DNA from 3 places in the Pseudoalteromonas sp. MMG012 genome. Region 3 is predicted to be linked to each of the others. Evidence: predicted binding sites of a transcription regulator. Region 3 holds the regulator's gene; each other region holds the start of a gene.
The links. The regulator sigma-54, encoded in region 3, starts transcription at its own class of promoters, with help from an activator protein. The targets are predictions, from matches to a motif close to GTTGGCACGNNNNTNGNNT.

Region 1 (3,285 bases), on a different contig from region 3:
CGTCATCAATCGTCGCATAAGCAGTCATCATTAGTACAGGCAAATCAGGGTAATTTAATTTGATGGTACGCAGTAAATCAATACCACTCATTGTTCCCATTTGAACATCACTCACAACCAACGAAAAACGTTGCTGTTTTAACAAAATTACGGCTTCTTCAGCACTTGCAGCTTCTACACATTCAAGTCCAGCCAATTGTAATGTGTCTAACAATGCTTCACGCAAACCTGCATCGTCTTCAACGACTAATATAGAATGACTCATACAGCCTCCAATTGTTCCATCTCAAATGAAATAGGTAACAACAAACTAAATTGTGCTCCCCCTTCCTCAATATTACTCACTTCGACCTTGCCTTTATGCGAGTTTGCAACAGAATTAACCACAGCTAAACCAAGCCCAGTACCTTGGCTCTTAGTAGTAAAAAATGGTTCAAATAGTTTACTTTTCAATGATTCATCAACGCCGGGACCATTGTCTGTTACAGAGATTCTAACTCTATCGGATCCGGGTTCTCGCTTAGCACTCACCACAACATGCGCATTAATCCCAATGATTTGAATACTGTTATGAATTAAATTTTGAATCGCACCGGCCAAGGCTGTCTTATTACCAACTATTACAATATCTGGTTCTGGTAGCACCACATCTAATATACTTTCGTGCATCAATACCATCGCATCTGACCCAGCCTTAACTTCACTCAACAATTGCTGCATAGACACTGATTCAACAACTTGCTCCTCACCACTTTTAGCAAATAACAGCATATCATTTACTTGAGATTCTAAATCTTTAAGCCGTGACATAAGCTTTTCATGAAAGCGTATTCGTGCAGTGCCTAACATTTTATTACTGCCCAAATTTGCGGCATAAAGCATAGCTGCTGATAAAGGTGTGCGTACTTGATGCGCCAAAGATGCCACCATCTTGCCTAAAGCGCTCAAGCGTTGCATATGCGCCATCCTTGCTTGCAATTGTCGAGTTTCAGTGAGATCGGTCATTAAAATAAGCTGCCCCGGCTCTGGGGTGAGCGCTGAGATATCTAACTTAATCAAACGACCATCTTTAAGAGATACCTCATGCCCATCATCTTGTTTCGGGCAAAAAGAGCGTTGAATAATGTTAAACCACTTCTCCCCCTCAAGTGGCTCGCCTAACATATCTATGGCAATTTGGTTGGCTTTAGCTATCATTCCTTGACCATCTAGCACGATCACACCTGCAGGCATTGTGTCAACTAAATGACTTAGCCAACTCGCCTGTTGGCGCAGGTCGCTCAACTCACCAACATAGGCCTCTTGTAATAAGCAAGGATTAAATTGCGACGATGGAGTAAAGCCTGGATTTAAAATATGTGCTAAAGCCATAATAAAATTCTCAAATAAAAATTCTTACCATAGATAAAGCACACTTTATGCCAATTTTATTTCCTTTACTTTTCATGGGATTAGGTAAATATATCTACAACATTTTTTTGACGGTGATGATATATCTTAAATCCTCCTCTTAGTGATGAAACTCAATTTTAGAAAAAACCAAAGGGCCTGCCAATTCAAAGATTACCAATTCCGCAATATATGGTACTTTACAGTCAGCCAACAGACCGCGACTAAATCACCATATAAATGCCAAGCCACTCTGGCGAATGATAAGTAAACACGGTACGCGGAACTAACCTGTTAACTAAATTAATTATTCCTTTTGAGGAGAGAGTATGTGTACGCGCTGCTTATGGTTAGATCAGTCTAAGCCTGATTACATTGAATATCATGATAAAGAATGGGGTGTTCCCGTTACAGATGATCACACATTGTTTGAATTTATCACGCTTGAATCAGCACAAGCTGGATTAAGCTGGTATACCATATTAAAGAAACGCCAAGGCTATAGAAATGCATTTCATCAATTTAAGGTTGAAGATATCGCACAAATGACGGAAGCAGATGTAGAGCGTTTGCTGGGCAATACTGATATTATTAGAAACCGATTAAAAATATTAGCAACTATCAATAATGCTCAAGCATTTATTAACATTCAACAAGAGTTCGGTAGCTTTGCTCGCTATCAATGGCAGTTTGTAAATTTCAAGGTTGTCATTAATGACATTTCAAGTAAAGAAGACTATCCAGCAACGAGTGATATTAGTATCACGTTTGCAAAAGATTTAAAAAAGCGCGGGTTTAAATTCTTAGGTCCTACGACTGTATGCGCCCATATGCAAGCGTGTGGAATGGTCAATGACCATGATAATGCATGCTTTAGAAAGCAAGAAATTATTAACACCTACCAAAATTTAGATATTAAACAACGTTTAACCTAATCAGCGCCTAACCTTAATTTACTCTTTATTAAGGTTATATTTTTTCATTTTTTCAACAAGTGTCGTGCGGCGCACGCCTAACACTTCAGCCGCCCGAGCAACAATATAGTCATACCGCTCCAGCGCTTGAGAAATTAAACTCACTTCTAATTCAGCCAAGTATTCTTTTAACTCTATGCCCTCAGCAGGCAAGCAACCTAACGCGTGTTCACTTGCCTGAAACTCCGGTTCTGGCTCTTCGTCATAATCGCTAAAGCCCTCACTAAATAGTTCATTAAATGCGTCTTTTTCTCGTAATTCTTCTGGATATTCTGGTTCAAATGCATCCACTTCAATATGTCGATATTTATTTGGTAAATCAGTGACGTCCACCACCTTTTCGGGAAACATAATGACCATTCTCTCGACCAAGTTTGCCAACTCCCGAATATTGCCAGGCCACGTATGTACTTTTAAGCTTTCAATTGCCCGTTCAGTAAATTTAGCACCAGTACCACTTTGCTCATTAACACGGCGCATTAATTCCTTCAGCAGTAATGGAATATCATCCGCTCGTTCATGTAGTGATGGGTTTTCAATCGGGAAAACGTTGAGACGATAATACAAATCTTCTCTAAACTTACCACTTTCAATCATGTCTTCTAAGTTACGGTGAGTCGCGGCAATTACTCTAACATCTGCTTGAATCGCTTTCGTTCCCCCAACTCTTTCATAGCTGCGCTCTTGTAAAACACGTAATAACTTAACTTGCATTTGTAACGGCATATCACCGATTTCATCTAAAAAAAGGGTTCCACCTTGCGCTAATTCAAATCTCCCTTTTCTTGCAGAAATAGCGCCAGTAAATGCCCCTTTTTCATGACCAAATAACTCACTTTCAAGTAACTCACCCGGTATAGCACCACAATTAACCGGTACAAAGGGTCCATTATTTCTTTTTGACAATAAATGTACATTACGT
Region 2 (3,285 bases), on a different contig from region 3:
CAGCTAAACCACCCTTTAATCGTCAAGTTACTGTTCAGATCCGTTGTACCCGAGCGCCAACATGGACCCAATATGTTCACGTACGGATCAATGAAATGTACCCTATTATTGTCAGTACCCAACTAATATCTAAAGGAGAGTTGCTCACAAAAGGACACTTAAAAATTGAGTACAAACCAAAACAATTCGTTCGAGCTGCGTATATTGAAGATTTATCTCTACTCATTGGAAGTAAAAGTAAACGAACTTTGCGAGAAGGTATGCCTATCGGTACGCACCAAGTATGTATGGTTTGTAAAGGCGATATGGTTACTATTTTCGCGAAAACGCGTACTTTGACAATAAAAACTTCAGGTGTAGCACTACAAGATGGTAATCTTGGTGAGCAGATTCGCGTTAAAAATCAGAAGTCTGGAAAAACAGTTTCTGCTCGAGTAAAAGATGTTGAATCTGTAGAGGTTAATATCTAAAAAATTTGCTAAAGTTAAAGGTATATTAGTCGATAACCTAAACATGGTGTTTAGTAACCTTGGGTCAATAAATTATGGTTAATAATATTAAAGGTCAGGCACAGCCAAATAGTGTGCTCAATAATGTTAAGCAACAAAAAGCTGAATTGCAAAAAAATGAGGCTCAAAATGCCGCATCGAATATTAAAACGCCGCAAAAAGCAGCAACTGATTCTGTAAGTTTAACACCACAGGCACAACAATTGAAAAGCATGCAAGATAAAGCACAAGACGCTCCTGCATTCGATAGTAAGAAAGTGGAAGAGCTTAAGAAAGCTATCAGTGAGGGCAAATATCAAATTGATGCACAAAAGCTGGCAAAAAATATAGCGGCATTTGAGTTCGATATGTATGGCTGATCACGTTAAACTATGTATGCATAAACTCGAAGTTCAAATCTCAAATCTAACCACTTTGACCCAGTTGTTAGACTCGGAGCTTGATATTTTGGCATCCAAAACGGGTGATGGCCTCAAAGATGCTGCACGTGAAAAACTAACACTCCTCACTGCAATCCAGAAACTTGATAAAGAACTATCTACCTTTCCTTCAGAGATTTACCTAGAAGATCCAATAACAGAGTTAACCGGAAAAATTCAAACACTATTAATAGAGTGTAAAAATAAGAATGATGTGAATGCAAAAGCTGCGCATCATGCGCAACTAAGTGTACGACAACTAAAAGAAATTTTGATTGGTACTCCAGGCTCAATCACCTATGGACAAGATGGCAGTGTTATTTCTGGTAATAGTGAATTAGTGAAAGATATTAAGGCATAGTTAATTTAATTACGCCTTTGTCTATTTTTCGAGTCAAGTTCAGTACCATTAACTTTTATTAGTAGTAAGTAACTCTTTTCACTTTTCTTGGTTTAACTTGTGTAATATATAAATCATGCACGCGCTTCATGTCTAGCTCAAGTTCCGTTGTATAAGTATCCCCAACGGCGTAAGACTTGACCACCCGGGCTCCTCTAATCACACCTTTGACCTGGCTCTTTAGCCCATCGTTTTGTGCAATTGCTCCTTTAACTGTCATTTCTGAAGACAAATTCTGTCCATATACCTGCTCTGTAAGCTCTCGGTAAGCTTCCAATTTGGACACCTTAAGCGCCATCAGCATTTTTTGTGCATCATTCATACCTGGCTGTGCGCTGAGCGGCGCATAACCGATTGCTTTAATGACTGGATAACTATCTGGCTCGACATAACTATATTCAATATGCTTATCGAACATCGAACTACAACCTGCTAACCAAAATAGTATCACTATCAAAATAATCGATTTTGAGTTCACTATCGAATAAGAAGGTATTTTCATTATTAATTGCCTCTAGAACTTAGTTACTAATTCTTAATGCACATTTCTTGCCAATAAATATGGCATATCTATTGCTGTATTAATTTATAAGCGTTCTAATGGAGATCAATCATGAATCAGTTAACCATTTTTTTGAGTATATTATTATATAGTATGGCGGCAAAAGCTGAGTGGTACGAAGTAACAGGCTATGCAAATATATTAGATAGCAACGTTGCCGATGCTCGAAAAAGCGCAGTTCAAGATGCGATTACACAAGCATTAATTTTTTCCGGCGCAACAGTATCCAGCGTACAAACGGTTGCTGATGGCTTGCTAAGCCAAGATCAATTGAAAGTCAAAGCACATGCAGAAATACAACAAGCCACTTTGATCAGTGAAGAACAAAATAATAACGATTACATGGTGACTTTACATTTAGATATATATGCAACCCAAGAACATTGCACCCATCAACAATTTAATAAGCAAGTTACCGTCACCCAGAGCCAACTTATACAACCACATCAAGCTCGTCTTGGTCAAATATTTGACATCGCAAAGGCAAGCTCCCAAAGACTGTACAACACAATGATGGAACGTGCTACAGCAATTAAAGCTGTGCCATATATCAACAGCGCTATAAATGTTCGCCCTTTTTTTTCTCAAAGGTTTGACTACGACCCAGCACTTATCGAAACCTTAAGTAACAATAGCAACAGTCAATATGTACTATTTAGTCAAATCACCGATATTGCGCAAGGTAAAAAGCTAAACAATGACTATGCGTTTTGGGAAGATGACCAATATGTACGTAGCTTTAAGGTAGATTTTGCGCTTTATGACGCGATGACCCGAGACAGACTATGGCAAAAACACTATGCTGTTCAGGGGATCTGGCCATTCGAAAAAACAACTCTTATTGATGTATATAGTGATGAATTCTGGCAATCAAATTACGGTGACCAAATACAAAGCATTTTTAATAAGGTTTCCCAAGACTTGAATAGCGCGATTGGCTGTATGCCAACTAAAGGGAAAATACTACATATTGATGGTGAACGTTTAGCTATCAATTTAGGTCGAGTTCATGGCATTAAGCCTGGGCAAACTCTTGCTATTATGCAAAAAAACAATTTCACAACCCAACAAGGGATGATACTCAATAACCACAGACAAACAATAGATCAGTTGAAGGTGCTTCAGGTTAACGACCAAACAGCAATTACGACTAACGTAAATATGAGACCACTAAGTAATATCCAGCTGAACGACATTGTCAAAGTGATTATCAAAGAAGATGACACCTTTTCCCTCAACTAGTCTAAACTCTGAGTGTTAAATGCTTATCAAAAAAACAGATTGCATTAATTCATTCAATCTATTTTACTGAGAAGTAAGATGTTGCCATACTGACAACATCAAATTTAAGGAGCGTACTATGTTAGAGAATATCGAAGGCAAAAAAATACCACA
Region 3 (3,285 bases):
AGGTTAGGCATAGGTTATTTACCGCAAGAATCTTCCATCTTTCGAAAGTTAACCGTTTACCAGAACTTAATGGCTATTTTAGAAACTCGTAATGAGCTGAGTAAACCTGATCGAGAGCAAATTCTTAATGAATTATTAGATGAATTCAACATCCAACATATACGTACAAGTCAAGGTATGGCATTGTCAGGAGGTGAACGTCGAAGAGTCGAAATTGCTCGCGCTTTAGCCGCAAACCCAAAATTTATCCTGTTAGATGAGCCTTTTGCTGGTGTTGACCCAATTTCGGTGTTAGATATAAAGAAAATTATCGAACATTTAAAAAAACGCGGTATAGGTGTTCTGATCACAGATCATAATGTACGAGAAACACTTGATGTGTGCGAAAAAGCATACATAGTTTCACATGGTGAATTAATTGCATCAGGTACTCCAGAACACGTGCTTGCCGATCAAACTGTTCGAGATGTCTACCTAGGTGAACAATTCAGGCTATAGTTATAGTATCTAGGTAATTTTAATAATTGATTAATAGAAAGGATTGTTAGAGATACATGAGGCAATCGTTACAGCTGCGCATGGGTCAGCAATTAACCATGACACCCCAATTACAACAGGCTATCCGCTTGTTGCAATTGAGCACGCTAGATCTCCAACAAGAAATCCAAGAAGCCTTGGACAGCAACCCATTACTGGAAGTTGAAGAATCAGAGCATGAAAACGACAACGAAAATATAGAAAAAGAACATAAAGAGCTCTCGAAAGAAGAATCTAATTCAGACAGTATTGAAGAAGCTCCAGTCAGTGACTATGAGCTTGATGCAGACGCGGCTATGAGTAAAGACACTGTTAGCGAAGAACTTGCGATGGATGTCACATGGGATGAATACATGAGTGCTGCACCAGCAACAAGCAGCGGCCCTATGCCTGAAGACGAAAACATGTACCAAGGCGCAACCACCGAATCGCTCCATGAATACTTAATGTGGCAACTAGAACTGACCCCGTTTAGTGATACTGATAGAGGGATCGCTGTCGCTATTGTGGAAGCCGTGGATGATGGTGGTTTATTAACCTTATCGACCGATGAAATCTTAGAAAGCCTTAATGACGAGAGTTCAGAAGATGCCATTGAACTTGATGAAATTGAGGCTGTCCTGAAACGCATTCAATTATTTGACCCTGTCGGCATTGCTGCTCGGAGCTTACAAGAATGTTTATGTATCCAGCTTAATCAGTTTGATAAAAGTACACCTTGGCTGGAACATACTAAACATGTGCTCACCGAACATATCGACTTACTTGCAAGTCGAGACTATCGAACGCTAATGAAAAAGACGAAGCTGAAAGAGTCCGATTTAAAAGAAGTCATGACTCTAATACACAGCTTAAATCCAAAACCTGCGGCCAGTATCATCCGCGAAGAGTCTGAATATGTCATACCTGATGTCTCTGTGAAAAAAGTGAAAGGCCGATGGTTAGTTGAATTAAACCCTGATTCAATGCCGAAAATTAGAGTCAATGATCACTATGCGGCGATGTCTCGCTCAATGAAATCAAGCACTGATAGTCAATTTATTCGTTCGCATTTACAAGAAGCTAAATGGTTTATTAAAAGCTTAGAAAGCCGCAATGATACGTTAATGAAAGTAACTAATTGCATTGTGCAGCAACAACAGGCATTCTTTGAACATGGCCCTGAAGCAATGAAACCTATGGTGCTAAATGATGTGGCTGAAATGGTAGAGATGCATGAGTCCACTATTTCACGTGTCACAACACAAAAATATATGCACACACCTAGGGGCATTTTTGAGTTGAAATATTTCTTCTCGAGCCATGTGAGTACCGAAAACGGAGGTGAATGCTCTTCCACAGCGATTAGAGCATTGATCAAAAAGCTCATTGCCGCCGAAAATACTGCTAAGCCATTAAGTGATAGCAAAATTGCGGATATATTGGCAGAGCAAGGAATCAAAGTGGCCCGACGTACGATAGCAAAATATCGGGAGTCGTTAGCCATTCCACCGTCGAATCAGCGTAAAAGCTTGATATAAGACGTAATATCAAAGAAGGAAAATGCTCATGCAACTAAATTTAACTGGTCGTCACGTAGAAGTAACTGAATCACTAAGAGACTATGTCAACACCAAGTTTGCGAAGCTAGAAAGGCACTTTGATCATATCAATAATGTGCATGTGATTTTAGATGTTGAAAAACTCGTACAAAAAGCCGAAGCGACCTTACACTTAAGCGGAGCAGAAGTATTTGCCTCTACCGAGCATCAAGATATGTATGCTGCTATTGATGGTTTGGTTGACAAGCTAGACAGACAAGTAATCAAACACAAAGAAAAGCTTACTCGACATTAACCATGAAACTTAGCTCAATAATCAACAAGGACTGCAGTAAAGCTGCGGTCCTTTTTAATAGCAAAAAACGTATTCTCGAATACGTTAGCGAACTTACACATGAACAGTTACCCCACCTAGAACAGCATGATGTTTTATCTGCACTCATGTCTAGAGAGAAGTTAGGCAGCACTGGAATTGGTAAAGGCATCGCTATTCCACATGGCAGAATGCAAGGTATCGAACAAGTTTTTGCGATGATATTAGTTAGTAAAAAACCAGTTCCATTCGATGCCATAGACAATCGTCCAGTCGATATTTTTGTTGCACTCATTGTACCTGAAGGTGATAATCAACAGCATCTGAAAACACTCGCTGCAATTGCTGAAAGCTTAAAAGATAAAGAGTTCTGTAAGCAGTTGAGACATGCCTGCAATGATACCGAGCTCTATAGTATTATTAAGGCTCAAGATTAGTAAATAGGGGATAATTGTGGAATTAATCATTATTAGTGGTCGCTCTGGTTCTGGGAAGTCCGTTGCATTAAGAGTGTTAGAAGATTTAGGCTACTATTGTGTTGACAATATTCCGGTCAATTTACTTCCGTCTTTGGTTAGAAGCGTGTCTGAGAGCTATGACAAAATTGCGGTCAGTATTGATGTGCGTAACTTGCCAAAACAACAGCAAGAGTTCAACGATATTCTTGAGTATTTACCAGGATTTGCTAATCCGATATTATTTTACTTGGACAGTGATGATCAAACATTGATCAAACGCTTTTCTGAAACTCGCAGGCTACACCCACTCTCTATAAATAACTTACCATTAGATCTGGCGATTAAAGAAGAAAAGCAGCTATTGGATGTACTGATCACCAGTGCCGATGTATTTATTGATACAACCGACCTCAGTGTCCACCAGTTAGCTGAATCT

Region 1: the regulator sigma-54 is predicted to act here: its motif matches at 1,408-1,426, upstream of J8L97_RS02750 (PAS domain-containing sensor histidine kinase).
Region 2: the regulator sigma-54 is predicted to act here: its motif matches at 1,867-1,885, upstream of J8L97_RS00975 (LPP20 family lipoprotein).

Annotation. Positions count from the first base shown of each region.
Region 1 covers NZ_JAGJEF010000005.1:20,847-24,131, reverse strand. The annotation lists gene J8L97_RS02755 (sigma-54 dependent transcriptional regulator) at 1-265, opposite strand, end outside; gene J8L97_RS02750 (PAS domain-containing sensor histidine kinase) at 262-1,371, opposite strand; gene J8L97_RS02745 (DNA-3-methyladenine glycosylase I) at 1,719-2,324, shown strand; gene J8L97_RS02740 (sigma-54-dependent Fis family transcriptional regulator) at 2,343-3,285, opposite strand, start outside.
Region 2 covers NZ_JAGJEF010000002.1:23,919-27,203, forward strand. The annotation lists gene flgA (flagellar basal body P-ring formation chaperone FlgA) at 1-470, shown strand, start outside; gene flgM (flagellar biosynthesis anti-sigma factor FlgM) at 545-868, shown strand; gene flgN (flagellar export chaperone FlgN) at 861-1,289, shown strand; gene J8L97_RS00975 (LPP20 family lipoprotein) at 1,348-1,830, opposite strand; gene J8L97_RS00980 (flagella assembly protein FlgT) at 1,942-3,132, shown strand; gene J8L97_RS00985 (glutathione peroxidase) at 3,251-3,285, shown strand, end outside.
Region 3 covers NZ_JAGJEF010000010.1:34,380-37,664, reverse strand. The annotation lists gene lptB (LPS export ABC transporter ATP-binding protein) at 1-498, shown strand, start outside; gene J8L97_RS05375 (RNA polymerase factor sigma-54) at 555-2,057, shown strand; gene hpf (ribosome hibernation promoting factor) at 2,086-2,373, shown strand; gene J8L97_RS05365 (PTS sugar transporter subunit IIA) at 2,376-2,828, shown strand; gene rapZ (RNase adapter RapZ) at 2,845-3,285, shown strand, end outside.